3 regions of the Thioclava sp. F1Mire-8 genome follow, and region 1 is predicted to be linked to each of the others. Evidence: riboswitches for the same ligand, from Rfam matches in the RefSeq annotation. Region 1 holds a riboswitch; each other region holds the start of a gene.
The links. A riboswitch is a leader RNA that binds a small molecule or an ion and turns the genes downstream of it on or off. The one in region 1 is predicted to bind thiamine pyrophosphate.
Positions count from the first base shown of each region.

Region 2: it holds a riboswitch for thiamine pyrophosphate, as region 1 does, so the genes downstream of both, thiM (hydroxyethylthiazole kinase) here and thiC (phosphomethylpyrimidine synthase ThiC) in region 1, are expected to answer to the same signal.
Region 3: it holds a riboswitch for thiamine pyrophosphate, as region 1 does, so the genes downstream of both, thiB (thiamine ABC transporter substrate binding subunit) here and thiC (phosphomethylpyrimidine synthase ThiC) in region 1, are expected to answer to the same signal.

Region 1 is NZ_NBNY01000007.1:18,391-23,333, forward strand. Features, by position in the region: gene B6V75_RS17845 (thiazole synthase) at 1-59, opposite strand, end outside; gene thiS (sulfur carrier protein ThiS) at 61-258, opposite strand; gene B6V75_RS17855 (FAD-dependent oxidoreductase) at 227-1,195, opposite strand; gene thiC (phosphomethylpyrimidine synthase ThiC) at 1,192-2,988, opposite strand; TPP riboswitch at 3,103-3,223, opposite strand; gene B6V75_RS17865 (S8 family peptidase) at 3,307-4,943, opposite strand, start outside.
Region 2 is NZ_NBNY01000001.1:1,634,441-1,639,383, forward strand. Features, by position in the region: gene tenA (thiaminase II) at 12-683, opposite strand; gene thiD (bifunctional hydroxymethylpyrimidine kinase/phosphomethylpyrimidine kinase) at 680-1,483, opposite strand; gene thiE (thiamine phosphate synthase) at 1,480-2,094, opposite strand; gene thiM (hydroxyethylthiazole kinase) at 2,091-2,879, opposite strand; TPP riboswitch at 2,940-3,034, opposite strand; gene B6V75_RS07555 (cytochrome c) at 3,345-3,800, shown strand; gene B6V75_RS07560 (PQQ-binding-like beta-propeller repeat protein) at 3,844-4,943, shown strand, end outside.
Region 3 is NZ_NBNY01000004.1:140,637-145,579, forward strand. Features, by position in the region: gene B6V75_RS14300 (hypothetical protein) at 1-614, shown strand, start outside; gene B6V75_RS14305 (DUF4139 domain-containing protein) at 646-2,247, opposite strand; TPP riboswitch at 2,421-2,527, shown strand; gene thiB (thiamine ABC transporter substrate binding subunit) at 2,564-3,556, shown strand; gene B6V75_RS14315 (thiamine/thiamine pyrophosphate ABC transporter permease ThiP) at 3,532-4,943, shown strand, end outside.

The DNA of each region.
Region 1 (4,943 bases):
GGATATTGCGCCGTGCCCAGAAGCAGCGCCGAGGTGAGTTCGGTGTCATAGAGTTTCATCTCAGCCCCCCTGCATCGGCGCGAGCACTTCGAGCCGGTCGCCTTCGGTGAGCCGCGTCGCCGCGCGGTTGGCCCGGGGCACGAACTGTCCGTTCAGCGCGGTGGCGACGGCGGGATTGGCAAAGCCCAGCTCTGCCAGCGCGGCTGCGAGGTCCTGCGCGGCAATCTCATGCGGTTTCGCGTTGACGATGATCTGCATCGGAGCCCTCCGGAAAGAAATGTTGCGTCACACGGGCCGCCATCGCAGGCGCAAGCAGGAAGCCGTGGCGATAAAGCCCGTTGAGATGAAGCGTCCCGCCGTGCCTCTCGAGGCGGGGCAGGTTGTCGGGATAGGCCGGGCGCAGCCCTGCCCCGGTCTCGATCACGCTCGCCTCGGCAAAGCCGGGATGCAGCGTGAAAGCGGCGCTGAGCATTTCGGTCAGCGAGCGCAGCGTGATCGGGCGCGTCGCGGCGCTTTCGATCATCGTCGCGCCGATCATGTAGACGCCCTGCCCGCGCGGCACGAGATAGAGCGGGATGCGCGGGTGCAGCAGGCGCAGGGTGCGGGTGATCTCGACCTCCGGGCAGTGCAGGATGGCCATCTCGCCGCGCACCGGGCGCAGGTCAGGCAGGTCGGCGGCAAAGCCGGTGCAACCGAGATCCACCTGCGCGGGGGCCGGGGTTCCCAACACGATCTCGACCCCGGCGTCACGCGCGGCCCGCGCCAGATCGCGCAGCGCGCGGCGCGGGTCGAGATGCGCCTCCTCCGCGAAATACAGCCCGCGTGCGAACCGCCCCGCGAGGGACGGCTCCATCTCGGTGATCGCCGCCTGATCGAGCGTGCGATGGCCGGAGGTGCGGCGGGCGAAGCGCGTCAGTTCCGCACTGTCGCGCGGAGGGGCGAGGACCAGCGTGCCGCGCCGCGTGACCGGCGTGATCTCGGCCCACCAGTCTGCCGCGCGCGCGCCCAGCGTGACCACTGCCTCCTCGGCGCTTTCGGCTTCGCACCACGGCGCCAGCATCCCGCCCGCATAGCGCGACACACTGCCCGCCCCGATCTCCTCTGCCGCCTCGAAGACCCGCACCGCAGCCCCGGCGCGCGCCAGTTCGAGCGCCGAGGACAGCCCCGCGAGGCCGCCGCCTGCGATGGTGATCATTCGCCCGACCCCTTGAGGGGCACATAAAGCTCCCCGCCTTCGCGGAACTTGGCGGCCATGCTCTCCATCCCCTCTTTCTGCGCCTCGGCGCGGATGTCGTGCGAAATCCGCATCGAGCAGAATTTCGGCCCGCACATGGAGCAGAAATGCGCGACCTTGTGGGCCTCTTTCGGCATCGTCTCGTCGTGGAATTCCCGCGCCGTATCGGGGTCGAGCGAGAGGTTGAACTGGTCTTCCCAGCGGAACTCGAAACGCGCGCGGCTCAGCGCATCGTCGCGCCGCTGCGCGCCGGGCAGCCCCTTGGCCAGATCGGCGGCATGGGCGGCGATCTTGTAGGTGATCACGCCGGTCTTCACGTCGTCGCGGTCGGGCAGGCCCAGATGTTCCTTCGGCGTGACGTAGCACAGCATCGCGCAGCCGAACCAACCGATCATCGCCGCCCCGATCCCCGAGGTGATGTGGTCGTAACCCGCCGCGATATCCGTGGTCAGCGGACCGAGCGTGTAGAACGGCGCTTCGTGGCAGCACTCCAGCTGCTTGTCCATGTTCTCCTTGATCTTGTGCATCGCGACGTGACCGGGGCCTTCGATCATCACCTGACAGTCCTTCGCCCAGGCGATCTTCGTCAGTTCGCCCAGCGTCTCCAGCTCGGCGAATTGCGCGGCGTCGTTGGCATCCGCGATCGATCCCGGACGCAGCCCGTCGCCGAGGCTGAACGAGACGTCGTAGCGCCGGCAGATGTCGCAGATCTCTTCGAAATGCTCGTAGAGGAAGCTCTCCTTGTGGTGATGCAGGCACCATTTCGCCATGATCGAGCCGCCCCGGCTGACGATCCCGGTGACGCGCTCCACCGTCATCGGCACTATGTGCAGACGCACCCCGGCATGGATCGTGAAGTAGTCGACGCCCTGCTCGGCCTGTTCGATCAGCGTGTCGCGGAAGACCTCCCATGTCAGGTCCTCGGCGATCCCGTTCACCTTCTCCAGCGCCTGATAGATCGGCACGGTCCCGATCGGCACGGGGCTGTTGCGGACGATCCATTCGCGGGTGTTGTGGATGTTGCGCCCGGTCGAGAGGTCCATCACCGTGTCGGCGCCCCAGCGGATCGCCCAGACAAGCTTGTCGACCTCTTCCTCCATCGAGGAGGTGACGGCGGAAGTGCCCATATTGGCGTTGATCTTCACGAGGAAATTGCGCCCGATAATCATCGGCTCGGATTCCGGGTGGTTGATATTGGCCGGGATGATCGCGCGGCCTGCGGCGATCTCGTCGCGCACGAAATCCGGCGTCACGTAATCGGGCAGGTTCGCGCCCCAGTCCTGCCCGTCGCGCGGTCCTACGGCCTCGCGCAGCTGGTTCTCGCGGATCGCGACGAACTCCATCTCGGGCGTGATGATGCCTGCGCGGGCATAGGCCAACTGCGTCACCGCGCGGTCGCCCTTGGCCCGCAACGGTTGCCGCCTGACCGGGAATTCCGGCATCAGCCGCGCCCCTTCGGCAAAGCCGTTATCCTCGGGCCGGACATCGCGCCCGGTATATCGCTCGACATCGCCGCGCGCCTCGATCCATGCCCGGCGCAGCGGCGCGAGACCGGCATTGATATCGGTCGTGACCTCGGGGTCGGTGTAAGGGCCCGAACTGTCATAGACCGGCAGCGGTGCTTCCCCGGCAGTGGGGTGCACGGCGATCTCGCGCATCGGCACGCGCAGACCTTCATGCAAAGCGCCCTCGACGTAGATCTTGCGCGACGCCGGCAGCGGACCGGTGGTGATCTTGGGGTTGGGGATGTTCATCGTTTCGGTGCTCCTCAAGCATTCAATCTCAAAGGACACCAATTGAGAGACGCTTGGGAAACCAAAGGCCGAACGGCCTTTTGTCATGGCCCGCAACGATAGAAAGACTCTTCCCGGTCTGCGCGCCTAGCTTCCTACGCCAGTATCAACTGGGTCAGGTTCAAAGGGTCGCGTCACCGGGTTTTCACCCTGTCAGCCTCTCAGTCCCCTAAGCGGGACTCCCCTGCGTGATCCTGTTGTAGGAGCGAAGTGCGAACCTGGCAAGGCGCGTCCGCGCGACATCCGGCGGTCGTGATCGGCGCGCCCGGCGTCAGCGGTTCAAAAGCGCGCCGTCCATCCCAGCGAAACCCCCATCGCTGAACGCTTCCCGGGTTCGTAGACAAGCCCCGCGCCGAGACGACCGATCCCCGCCGTGCGCGAATAGCCGAACTGAAGGTCGGGCTGAGGTGCTGCGCTTTCGATATTCACCGAGGAGGTCGTCATCACCACCTTGTCGGAGCGGGCGTTTCCGACGGCGGCCCCGACGGCGGTCGGCACGCTCATCGTCATCTTGCCCGAAGCAAGCGAGATCGGCGTCGAAATCCCGATGGAGACACGATCATCGCCGGACAGAAACCCTGTCTTGCTCAGGCCCACGGCATAGGCGTTCGAGTGCAGCCCGTTGCCAGAGCGAAGCAAACCGTCTCCGGAGAAGTTCGAACTGCCATTGGCCGCGGTGAACGCGAGAGAGGTGCCGTCACCGAGGGCGACGTTCATGCCGAGCTGAACGAAGCGGGTATCGCTGGACAGGCCGCCACCGAACGCGCCGCCCACCGAGGTTCCCAGGAAGCCGCCGCCTTCATGCAGGCTGCCGACGGTCATCGAGAGCTTGCCGGCGCCAAACCGGGCACTGAGCGAGCCGGCGATGTAATGCGAGGTGATATCGCCAGCCCCGCCGCCTGCCTGCGAAATCGACGCCGACAGCCCGCCGCCGAGGCCGATTTCGTAATGCAGCGCGGATGTGGCATCGAAAGATTTCAGGTATGGCGCGGCCATCGCGGCGCTGTCGACCCAGCCTGTTCCGGCAATCGCGGAACCGTCGCCGCGCGACAGTGACAAGGTGCCGGTGCCCGCGCTCAGATTGATCGCATCCGTCCGTCCCATCGCGAAGGCTTCCGTCGCGGCTCGGGCGGCGCTGGCATCCGCGTAATCCGCCACGAAGCTGCTGGTCGGCACATGATAGCCCCGATCATAGGCATCGGTGACGATCATTCGCTGGTTGGAGAGCGTCGCGCGCAGGGCCCCGGCCACGCCGCGGCTTGCGCTGATCGCGCTTAGGGCGGCGGGCACGGAGGGGCCGTCGAGAGAGCTGGTCGTCTCGACTTTCAGCGTCCCGGCAGGTGCCTGTGCCTGCCGCAGATTGAGCTCTCCCCAGCCATAAACCCGGTCGATGCCGACCGCGCCGAGATCGGTCGCACTGTTCTCGAGGATCTGCACGATTTGCTGACCTGTCAGCTCGGGGAATTCGCTCTTGAGCACCGCGACCGCGCCGGTGACATAGGGCGTCGCCATGGAAGTCCCGCTCATGTAGGCGTAATCGCCGCCGAGATCGCTCGGATAGGTCGAGAGGATGTTCACGCCGGGCGACGCGAGGCAGTAATTCATCGCCTCGCCGCAGCGGTTGGAAAAGCTCGCGATCTGATGGTTGCTGTCGACGGCCACGACGCCGAGGATCGAGCCGTCCATTTCCGGGAAGTATTCCGGCAGGCCGGCCATCACGCTGGGATTGGCGCCGCCGTCGTTACCCGCAGCGAACACGCTGACCATGCCCGCTTTCGCGGCTGCATCGAGCGCGTCGATCGTGGCCGACCCGAGCTGCAGGCGGATCTGGTCGGCGCTCGAAAACTGGTCGATCGTAAGCGTCTTGTCCGTGCTGTCCACATAGGACCAGCTGTTGTTCATCGAGGCGGCCCCGG
Region 2 (4,943 bases), on a different contig from region 1:
CGGTTCGCGCCTCAAGCGGCAGGCTGCTGCCAGCTTTCGCCGCGATAGGCGCTGTCCCAGAACCGCCATTCATGCCAGCAACTCCGCGCGAAGGCGCGGTGCATCCGGGCTCGCGCGGGCGCGTCTGCAATCGCGCCCAGCCTGTCCGTCAGCTCCAGCATCCGCGTCACGCTCTGATCGAACGCCTCTCCGGAATAGGTCGCGATCCAGGCCGCATAGGGATTTTCAGCGCCGTTGACCTGCGCGATCTCCCGACCGATATCGCGATAGATCCAGAAACATGGCAGCAAGGCCGCCACCGCTTCGGAAAAATCGCCGATCGCAGCGCGGCGCAGCAGAAAAGAGACATAATGATCGCAGGCCGCCGAAGGCTCGATCCGCGCGAAATCTTCCGCCGAGACGCCGAACAGCCCCATGTAATGCGCGTGCAATTCGCGCTCGACGGCGATCGCTCCAGCCGCTGATCCCGCAAGCTGCGCCACGGTCGGGGCATCCGGGGCTTTGGCGGCGGCCAGCGCGAGCGCGCGGGCGAAGCCTTCGAGGTAATGTGCGTCCTGAATGATGTAGCCCTGGAAGGTTTCCCGATCGAGGCTTCCCTCTGCCAGTTCGCGATTGAAAGGCATGTCATGGATTTGGCGGCGCAGCGGCGCGGTCGCCTGCGCGAGGTCTTGGGCGAAGCTCACTTCTTCTTCTCCTGGAATGCGTGGAAATGGTGCACCGGCCCGTGCCCCGACCCGACAGTCAGCCGATCAGCTGCCGCAATCGCCGCGCTCAGATACGCCTTCGCGCGCTGGGTGGCCTCCGCGAGCGGCACCCCTGCCCCGAGCCAAGTCGCCAGCGCCGAGGACAGGGTACAGCCTGTCCCGTGCGTGTTGCGCGTCGCTATGCGCGGTGCGTCAAGCCAGAGCTCTTCCTGCGCCGTGACCAGCAGATCCGGGCTTTGGTCGCCTTGCAGATGGCCGCCCTTCAGCAGCACCGCACGCGGCCCGATCTCGCGCAGCGCATGGGCTTGATCGCGCATTTCATCAAGCGTCGTCGCCTCGGCGCAGCCCAGAAGATCGGCGGCCTCGGGCAGGTTCGGCGTGATCAGATCGGCCCGGGGCAGCAGGCTGTGCAGCGCGGTCACCGCCGCCTCTGCCAGCAGCCGATCGCCGCCTTTCGCGACCATCACCGGATCGAGCACTACCGGACAGTCGAGCCCGGTCAGCCTCTCGGCCACAGTCTCGATGATCGCGGCATCGCCCAGCATTCCGATCTTGATCGCGTCGATACGAACGTCTTCGCGCAGCGATGCCAACTGAGTTGCGATCAGCGCCGTGTCGCACAGGCTCACCGCCTGCACGCCGCGCGTGTTCTGGGCGGTCAGCGCGGTAATCACGCTCATCGCGTAGCCACCATTGGCGGAGATGGCCTTGATATCGGCCTGAATGCCCGCCCCGCCCGATGGGTCGGAACCCGCGATGGTGAGAATATTGGGGATCATGTGTCGCTCCATGCGTTGCGCAGGGTTCGGGTGGCGCGCGCCATGTCAGGGGCACGCGAGATGGCGGAAATCACTGCGAGACCGGCACCGCCCGCCGCGCGGATTGCGGGCGCGTCAGTGGCAGTGATCCCGCCGATCGCGAGGCAGGGAAGATCGGTGCGCGAGACGATCCGGGCAAAGCCTGAATGGCCGATCGGGGCGGCATGGTCGGGCTTCGAGCCGGTCGCATGGATCGGACCGACGCCGAGATAATCGATGCCGGGAGGAACGGCGGCGATCTGCGCCTCGGTCTCGATCGAGAGGCCTAGGAGCATGTCGGGCCCGATCCGGCGGCGGATCGCGGCGGGGTCGCCATCGCTCTGGCCGATATGCAGCCCGGCGGCCCCAATCTCGATGGCCACCGCGACCCTATCGTTCACGATCAGCGGCACGTCATAGGGGGCAAGCGCTTCGACCAGCGTCCGGGCCAGCGCGGCGAATTCCGCATCGGGGAGCGTCTTGTCGCGCAGCTGCACCCAGCCCGCGCCGCCCTCAGCCGCAGCGATAGCCTGCGCGACCACGGGCTGCGGGGCGGCCGGGTCGGTGACGAAACAGATGGACGGGATCATCATGCGGATTCGATCCGAGCTCCGGCGCTCAGCGCCTCGGCGTCGATCGCATAGAGCGCATCGAGGAACGCGACCTGAAAGCTTCCCGGGCCTGAGGCACTCGCCCCGGCGCTCTCCCCGGCGAGCCCGAAATAAGCCAGCGCCGCGACGACCGCCTCGAAGCGAGGCTGTCCTGCGAGAAACGCAGCCACCAGACCGGTCAGCGAACAGCCCAAAGCGGTCACGCGCGGCATCATCGCATGGCCATTGGCGACCCGCGCAGCGCGCTCCCCATCCGTCACAAAATCGACCGCGCCGGTCACCGCAACCACGGCCCCGCTCATCCGGGCCAAGGCCCGTGCGGCGCCTTCCGCGGTCTCGACACTCTCAGTGGAATCCGCCCCTTTCCCCGCGCCAGCCTCGCCCGCAAGCGCAAGGATCTCCGACGCGTTGCCGCGGATTGCCGTCGGGCGCAGTTCCACGAGCCGCGCACCGAGCGCACGCCGATAATCCGTCGCGCCGACCGCGACAGGGTCTAGCACCCACGGGGTTCCCTGCGCGCTCGCGACCTTGGCCGCCGCCGCCATCGCCTCCGCCCAGGGCGGCGACACCGTGCCGATATTGATGCTGAGCGCCTGCGCGAGTCCGGCGAACTCGGCCGCCTCCTCGCGCGCATGCACCATCGCGGGCGAGGCGCCGGAGGCGAGCAGAACATTCGCCATCACGTTCATCGCGACGTAATTGGTGATGTTGTGAACGAGCGGCGCGGTCTGCCGCATCGCCGCGAGATATTGTCCGGGATCTTCCATCGCTCTCTCCTTGGCTGCGGGCATCAGGAGAAGTGCGAGGGGCAAAGGCGGGAACGCGCCTGACCGTCTCACGCGCCTCCCTCCGCCGGCATTATCCGGTTCAGGTTCTAAGGGTTCGTCTCAGCCCGGTTGCCCGAGCGCCCCTGTCGCTTCGCTCCGAGAGGTGACAGCCTTCGCGCCGCCCGTCAAGCCGGGTCAGACGAGGCGCCCACAGCTTCGCCGCGATCAGCATCCAGCGCATATCCTTGAACGGCGGAACCATTCTGGTCGCCGTCATATGTCAGGCCGGAAAGAGCGAAGATACCGGCGTCGTTTTCGGATCCGCTTTCCCATCCGAAACATGCTCGGTGCAGACCCGTCTGCCTGATGCCCGCAAAGCAGAATGGAACAAAGGCACCTTGCATCCGTTGGGGAACCATATCCCCCACCGCTCCGTCCCAGCATTATTGAGCGAGGTTTTTTAGCATGAGACGTCTAGACACGCATTCCGGAACGGCCCTGACCGGCCTCGTTACCGCCCTTGTCCTCTGCGCGAGCGCAGCCTACCCGGGCTCTTCGGACCAGCAGGCCCTTTTCACATCCAAGCAGGCATCGTCAGGCCACGACGTGTACAAGAAGCACTGCGCCGATTGTCATGGCAGCGATCTGATGGGGGATGCAGGCCCGGCACTGGCGGGCAAGAAATTCGCCGACAGCCTCGATTACAGCGGCATGACCGGCAAGCAACTATACGACTTCATCGCGAAGCACATGCCCAAGGATGACCCGGGCGAGCTGACCGACAAGCAGTATCTCCAGACATTCGCCTATCTGCTTTGCAAGAACGGTTTCAAACCCGGGGACAGCGCGATCGACCAGAAAGCGATCGATGCGATGGACCTGCAGCCGTTGCCGGACTCGTCGCAGTCATCCTGCGACTGACCCGACCGCCGCGGCTGATCATTTCAAGAGAGGAGGACCGAACATGGCACATTTGCCACCATTCACCGCGACCTCGCGAGGCGCCGTCCGACCTCTGATCCTGTCCGTATGCGTGGCGGCCCTGCCGGCACTTGCGCACGCGAAGCAGAGTGACGAGATCCAGGGCACGAGCGACACGAACCGCGCCCAGATGAAGGAGCTTCCCGCTTCGGCGAATGTCGCTGTCGACGACAACGCGATGCGATCCGCCAAGGACAACAAGTCCGATTGGTTGCTGCATGGCCGGAGCTACAGCAACCAGCGCTATTCGCCACTCGACCAGATCACGACGGACAATATCGACAAGCTGCACCCGGTTGCCTTGGTGCAGACCGGAAAGGTCGCCAGCTTCGAGACCACGCCGATCGTCGTCGATGGCGTGATGTATATCTCGACACCGATGGTCGATAACGAGATGACGGTCATGGCCGTCGATGCCGCAACCGGCGAGACGTATTGGAGCACGACCTATGACGTCTCGCAGGTCAAGACCTGCTGCGGCCCGGTGAACCGGGGCGTGGCCGTGGGTTACGGTAAGGTCTACATTGCGACGCTCGACGCCAATCTTCTCGCGCTCGACGCGAAGACAGGCAAAAAGGTGTGGAAGACCAATCTCGCAGACCCGCAAGCGGGGTTCTCGGAAACGATGGCGCCGCAAATCTATGACGGCAAGGTGATCGTCGGCAGTTCCGGCGGCGAATGGCCGATCCGCGGCTTCGTTGCCGCGATCGATGCGAAGTCGGGCGAGGAGGTGTGGCGCTGGCACGCGACGGATCCCGACACGTTCGAAGGCGACTCGTGGAAGTCCGGTGGCGGCATGGTCTGGACGACCCCCGCAATCGATCCGGAGCGAAACATGGTGATCTTCAGCACCGGCAATCCGAACCCCGACCTCGACGGCTCTAGCCGCAAAGGCGACAACCTCTATACCGACTCGATCGTCGCGCTCGATGCCGATACCGGCAAGCGCAAATGGCACTATCAGGAGGTCAAGCACGACGTCTGGGATTACGATGCCGTCAGCAATGTCGTGCTCTTCGACGCCAAGGACTCCAACGGCAACGTCGTTCCCGCTGCGGGCGAGGCCGGCAAGGTCGGCTGGCT
Region 3 (4,943 bases), on a different contig from region 1:
CGGCGGAGGCGCGCGCGTTCGGCCTGCCTCCGGCAGAGCTGATCCGGCGCGTCCTGCAGGAGGGGCTGGCGGAGGAGCCAACCTCCGCCCTCCCCACCACGAAAGAGCCGCTGCCGGAAATGGCGGCGGTGCAAGCGGCGCTGGATCAGGCGCGCGATTGGTTCGATCTGCAACATCGGCTGCGGGATGCGGGCTTCGTGCTGCGGCTTGCGGGCGGGGGCGCGCTGGGTCTGCATGCCTGGCCGACGAACCGCTTCCTGTTGCTGCTCGACGAGATCGGGCCGAGCCTGACGGAGTTGGTGCTGCGCTTCGCCGCGCCGTTTCCGGGGGACGATGGCGGCCGCACCAAGATCGTCGGCGCGAGGTCTGGGCAGGGCGCGGCGGAAACGATGACGGCACAGGCTGCCGCCGCCGAGTATGCCGCGGCGCAGGCGGCGGGGGCGCAAGCCGTGCCGGAGGAGAAGGCGGCCAAGGCGACCGAAAAGACCGGCGGTGCAGAGACACAGCCCCCAGAGGCGGCGAAGGCCGAACCGCCCGCGCGCGGGTTCCTGCGCCTGTCGCCAGCGTTGCTCGCGAAACTGCGGGCTGCGGCGAACCCGCGAAACGCAGCCTGATCGCGCGCGGAGGCCTTTGCGTTACGCTGACCTAGCGCAGCACCTTGTCGGTGGGCCAACTCAGCGTGGTCTCGGTGCGGATCGTCTTGGTCTCGTCCGCGCCCAGATCGAAGCGCCATGCGAGCACGCCGCGGCGATGGTCGTAATCGGTCTCGCTCGCGGGCGGGGTCGCCTTGGTAGTGATTTTCAGGTCTTCCTGTTCGGAATAGGGTACCCGGTCGATCACCCGCATCGGCCAGCCTTTGTCCGTCAGGTTCTTCACCTCGATCTCGACGACTTCGCGGCGCTCGTTCGACTTGGAAATGAAGCCGCTATCGCCCTCCATCGTGTCGGGCATGCGGCGGTCCACGCGAATGCCCTCGATCGGCCCGAAGCCCAGCGTCAGGTCATCCCCTGCCGCCACCATCGGCAGATGCGACTGGCCGACCAGCGCGCCATCGGCATAGAGGTTCGCGGGGCCGGGCAACAGGATCTCGCCGGTCTCGTTCTTGCCCTCGGCCACGCGATAGGCCTGCGGATCGGTCAGCGGGGCGGCTTCGGCGAAGACCTCCATCGGGAGGGTCTTGGAATCGAGGCTCAGGCGGAGATCGTCGACCCCGTCGCGCAGATCGACCGCGCTCGGGTAATGGTAGGTCACCGTTTCGCCCTGCATCTGAAGATCGGCGCGGTCGCTGATCGCTGCTTCCGCCATCGGCGCGGCGGCGCCATCCGATGCCGCGAGGGAGCGCTTCATCGGCACCGGTGCGGGCGGCGCATCCGGGTCGCCGATGTGCGCGAGGCGCGGATAGACTTCGCCCGGCTCTGCGCGCCCGCCGGGGCGAGCGGTCGAGAGCGTCAGGTCGACGTTACGCCAGTCCTCGCCGGTGGCCTGATGGACCGAGACGAAGCGCTCCATATCCACCGCGCCCTTGTCTCGGTCGAGCCGCAGATCATAGGAGGGCTCCCACCCGGCATTGTTAACGTAAGAGGTGATCGTCAGCCTGCCCGAGCCCTGCACCTTCGCGCTGAGCATCTCTCGATCTTTCGCCGGGTTCAGCAGCGCATCGAGCGCCGCTCGCGCCTGCTTCACCGCCTCTTTCGCGGGGTCGAGCGCGGCTTCCGCGCGGCGCGCTTCCGCTTCGGCGGCGATTGCGCGTTCGGTGGCCGAGAGAATCTGATCCTCCACCATCTGCGCCAGCGCGCGCAGCTGTTCGGGCGCGGTGACCTGCGAGTCGGTGTTCTTGAGATATGTGATCTGGTCGCGCGCGGCCTGCGCCTTGGCGCGGATCACGGCCACCGCGTCTTCCTTTTCCGCAAGGGCTTCCTTTGCAGAGGCCAGCCGGTCACGCGCAGCCTTCACCGCCGCGCTTTCGGTTCCGCTGGTCGCCGGCGCGCGCCCTGAGATCAGGCTCACCGCGCCGATCTGCACACCGTCACCCGACACCCGCAGCGTCGAGATGTCGGTGCCTTCGGGAAACCCCGGAACCAGCAGGTCATGGCTGCCCTCGGGCGCCTTCACCTCCACCTGCCGCACCACCTGCGCGCCCTGCGGAAAGAGCGTCACGGCCGTGATCTTGCCCGGCACCTCGATCGTGTCGGCCAAGGCGGGCAGGGCGGTCGCGGTCATAAGGGCCGCCGTGAGGGTAATGCGCATCGGTTCCTCCCAAATCCGTTCCGGATCGAGCCTGCGTCGCCCCGCGCGCAGTTGCAAGCCATTGAAATCCGGCGCGGGTCGTCACTGGCGGGAACTCGCCAGAGCGTCCGGGCGCGGATCAGGGGCGCGGTGCCTACTTGCCCTTGCGTCCGAAGCCCCGCGCGCTTAGGTTGCGCCCTACCTCGGGGTGCCAGCGCAAGGCTGGCTGAGATGCGATCCGCGCGAACCCGTTGAACCTGAACCGGTTAAGACCGGCGGAGGGAAGGTAGCCGGATAGTCCGGCCCCACTCCGCCCGGCAAGCCCAAGGAGTGAGGCATGAAAACCCACCTGATGCTTGCGGGAGCCCTGAGCCTGATCGCCACGATGGCGGCGGCCGAGGACAAGCCCGTGCTCACCGTCTATGCGCCTGATTATTTCACGAGCGAATGGGGCCCCGGCCCCGCGATCGAGAAGGGGTTCGAGGCGACCTGCGATTGCGATCTGAAATTCGTGTCGGGCGATGTGCTGCCGCGCATCCTGCTCGAAGGCGACAAGACCTCCGCCGATGTCGCGATCGGTCTGAACACCGACGTGACCGCGAAGGCGCGCGCCACCGGCCTGTTCGCCCCGCATAACGAAGACACCTCCGACCTGACCATGCCGGTCAAGTGGAACGATCCGATCTTTCTGCCCTTCGACTGGTCTGAACTGGCCTTCGTCTATGACAAGACCAAGCTGAAGAACCCGCCCACGAGCTTCCAGGACCTGCTGGATGCGCCCGACGACGCCTACAAGATCGTCATCGAGGATCCGCGCAGTTCGGTCGCGGGTCTGTCGTTGCTGCTCTGGGTGAAGGACATCTATGGCGACAAGGCCGAAGAGGCGTGGACGAAGATCGCGCCCAAGGTACTGACCGTGACCCCGGGCTGGTCGGAAGCCTACGGCATGTTCACCGATGGCGAGGCGGATATGGTACTGAGCTATGTCACCTCGCCCGCCTATCACATCATGGCCGAGGACGACGACTCCAAGGCCGCCGCGATCTTCCCCGAGGGGCATTACTTCACCCCCGAACTGGTCGCGCAGCTCAAGACCTCGAAACATCCCGAACTGGCGCAGAAATTCATGGATTACGTGCTCAGCCCCGATTTCCAAGGCATGATCGCGACGGCGAACTGGTCCTTCCCGGCGAAACTGCCCCACGATCAGCTGCCGGAAGTGTTCCAGAAACTCCCGATGCCCGACAAGACGCTCTATCTGGGTGAGGCCGAGGCCGAGAAACTGCGCGGTCCGGCGCTGGACGAATGGCAACGCGCCTTCTCCAGATAAGAGGCACGCCCATCTGGGCGGTGCTGGCGGGTGCGGCTTTGGCCGCGCTTGTCCTTGGCACTTTGGCGGCAGTGGCGCTCCGGGCAGGCGGGCTGACCGGCTTGCGCGAAACCGATCTCGCCGCGATCCGCTTCACGCTCTGGCAGGCGGCGGCCTCGGCGCTGATCTCCTGCGCGCTGGCGTTGCCGGTCGCCCGTGCGCTGCATAGCCGCCGCTTCGCCGGGCGCGGACTGCTGATTTCGCTCCTGGGGGCTCCCTTCATCCTGCCGGTGATCGTCGCGGTCTTCGGGCTGATCGCGGTCTTCGGGCGGCGCGGGCTGGTCAATGCGGCCCTCGCCCCGCTCGGCATCGATCCGATTTCGATCTACGGCGCGGAGGGCGTCATCGTGGCCCATGTTTTCTTCAACCTGCCGCTTGCGACCCGGATGATCCTGCACGGCTGGGAGGCGATCCCGGCCGAGCGGTTTCGCCTTGCCGCGACCCTCGGCTTCGGCCCTGCGGAGGTCACGCGTCACCTCGAACGTCCGATGCTGCGCAGCGTGCTGCCCGGGGCGTTCCTTGCGATCTTCCTCGTCTGCCTGACGTCCTTCGCGGTGGCCCTGACCCTTGGCGGCGGGCCGCGCGCGACCACGGTGGAGCTGGCGATCTATCAGGCCTTCCGCTTCGATTTCGACATGGGCCGCGCGGCGAGCCTTGCGCTGGTGCAGGTCGCGATCTCGGTCGCGGCGCTGCTGATCGCGGCGCGCGCCACCCTGCCGTCGAGTTTCGGCGCGGGGCATGATCGCCGCGCCGCGCCGATCCCGCAGCTGTCCGGCGGGATGGGGCGTGCGCTCTTCGACGCGCTCGCGATCGGGCTCGCAAGCGCCTTCCTTCTGCTTCCCATCGGCACCGTTTTCGCCCGGGGCATTCCGGCGGTGGCCAACCTGCCCGAGATGGTCTGGCCCGCGACGCTGACCTCTTTGGTGATCGCGCTGCTCTCCACGGTTGTGACGCTCGCCATCGCCCTGCCGCTCGCACTGGTGGCGACCCGGCAGCGCTGGGCGGAGATCGCGGCGATGCTGCCGATGACAGCGTCGAGCCTCGTGATGGGCACCGGCGCCTTCCTGATCGCGCGGCCCTTCGTGAACCCGACGAGCCTCGCGCTGCCAATGGTGCTGCTCACCAACGCCGCGCTTTCGGTGCCTTTCGCGACCCGCATCCTGATGCCCGAGATCCGCACGCTGCAGGCCGATTACGACCGGCTCGCCGCCTCGCTCGGGCTGCGCGGCATTGCCCGGCTTCGTCTGCTGACGGTTCCGCGCCTTGCCCGGCCGCTGGGGTTCTCGGCGGGGCTGGCCGCGGCCTTCTCGATGGGCGATCTGGGCGTCATCACGCTGTTCTCGGATGG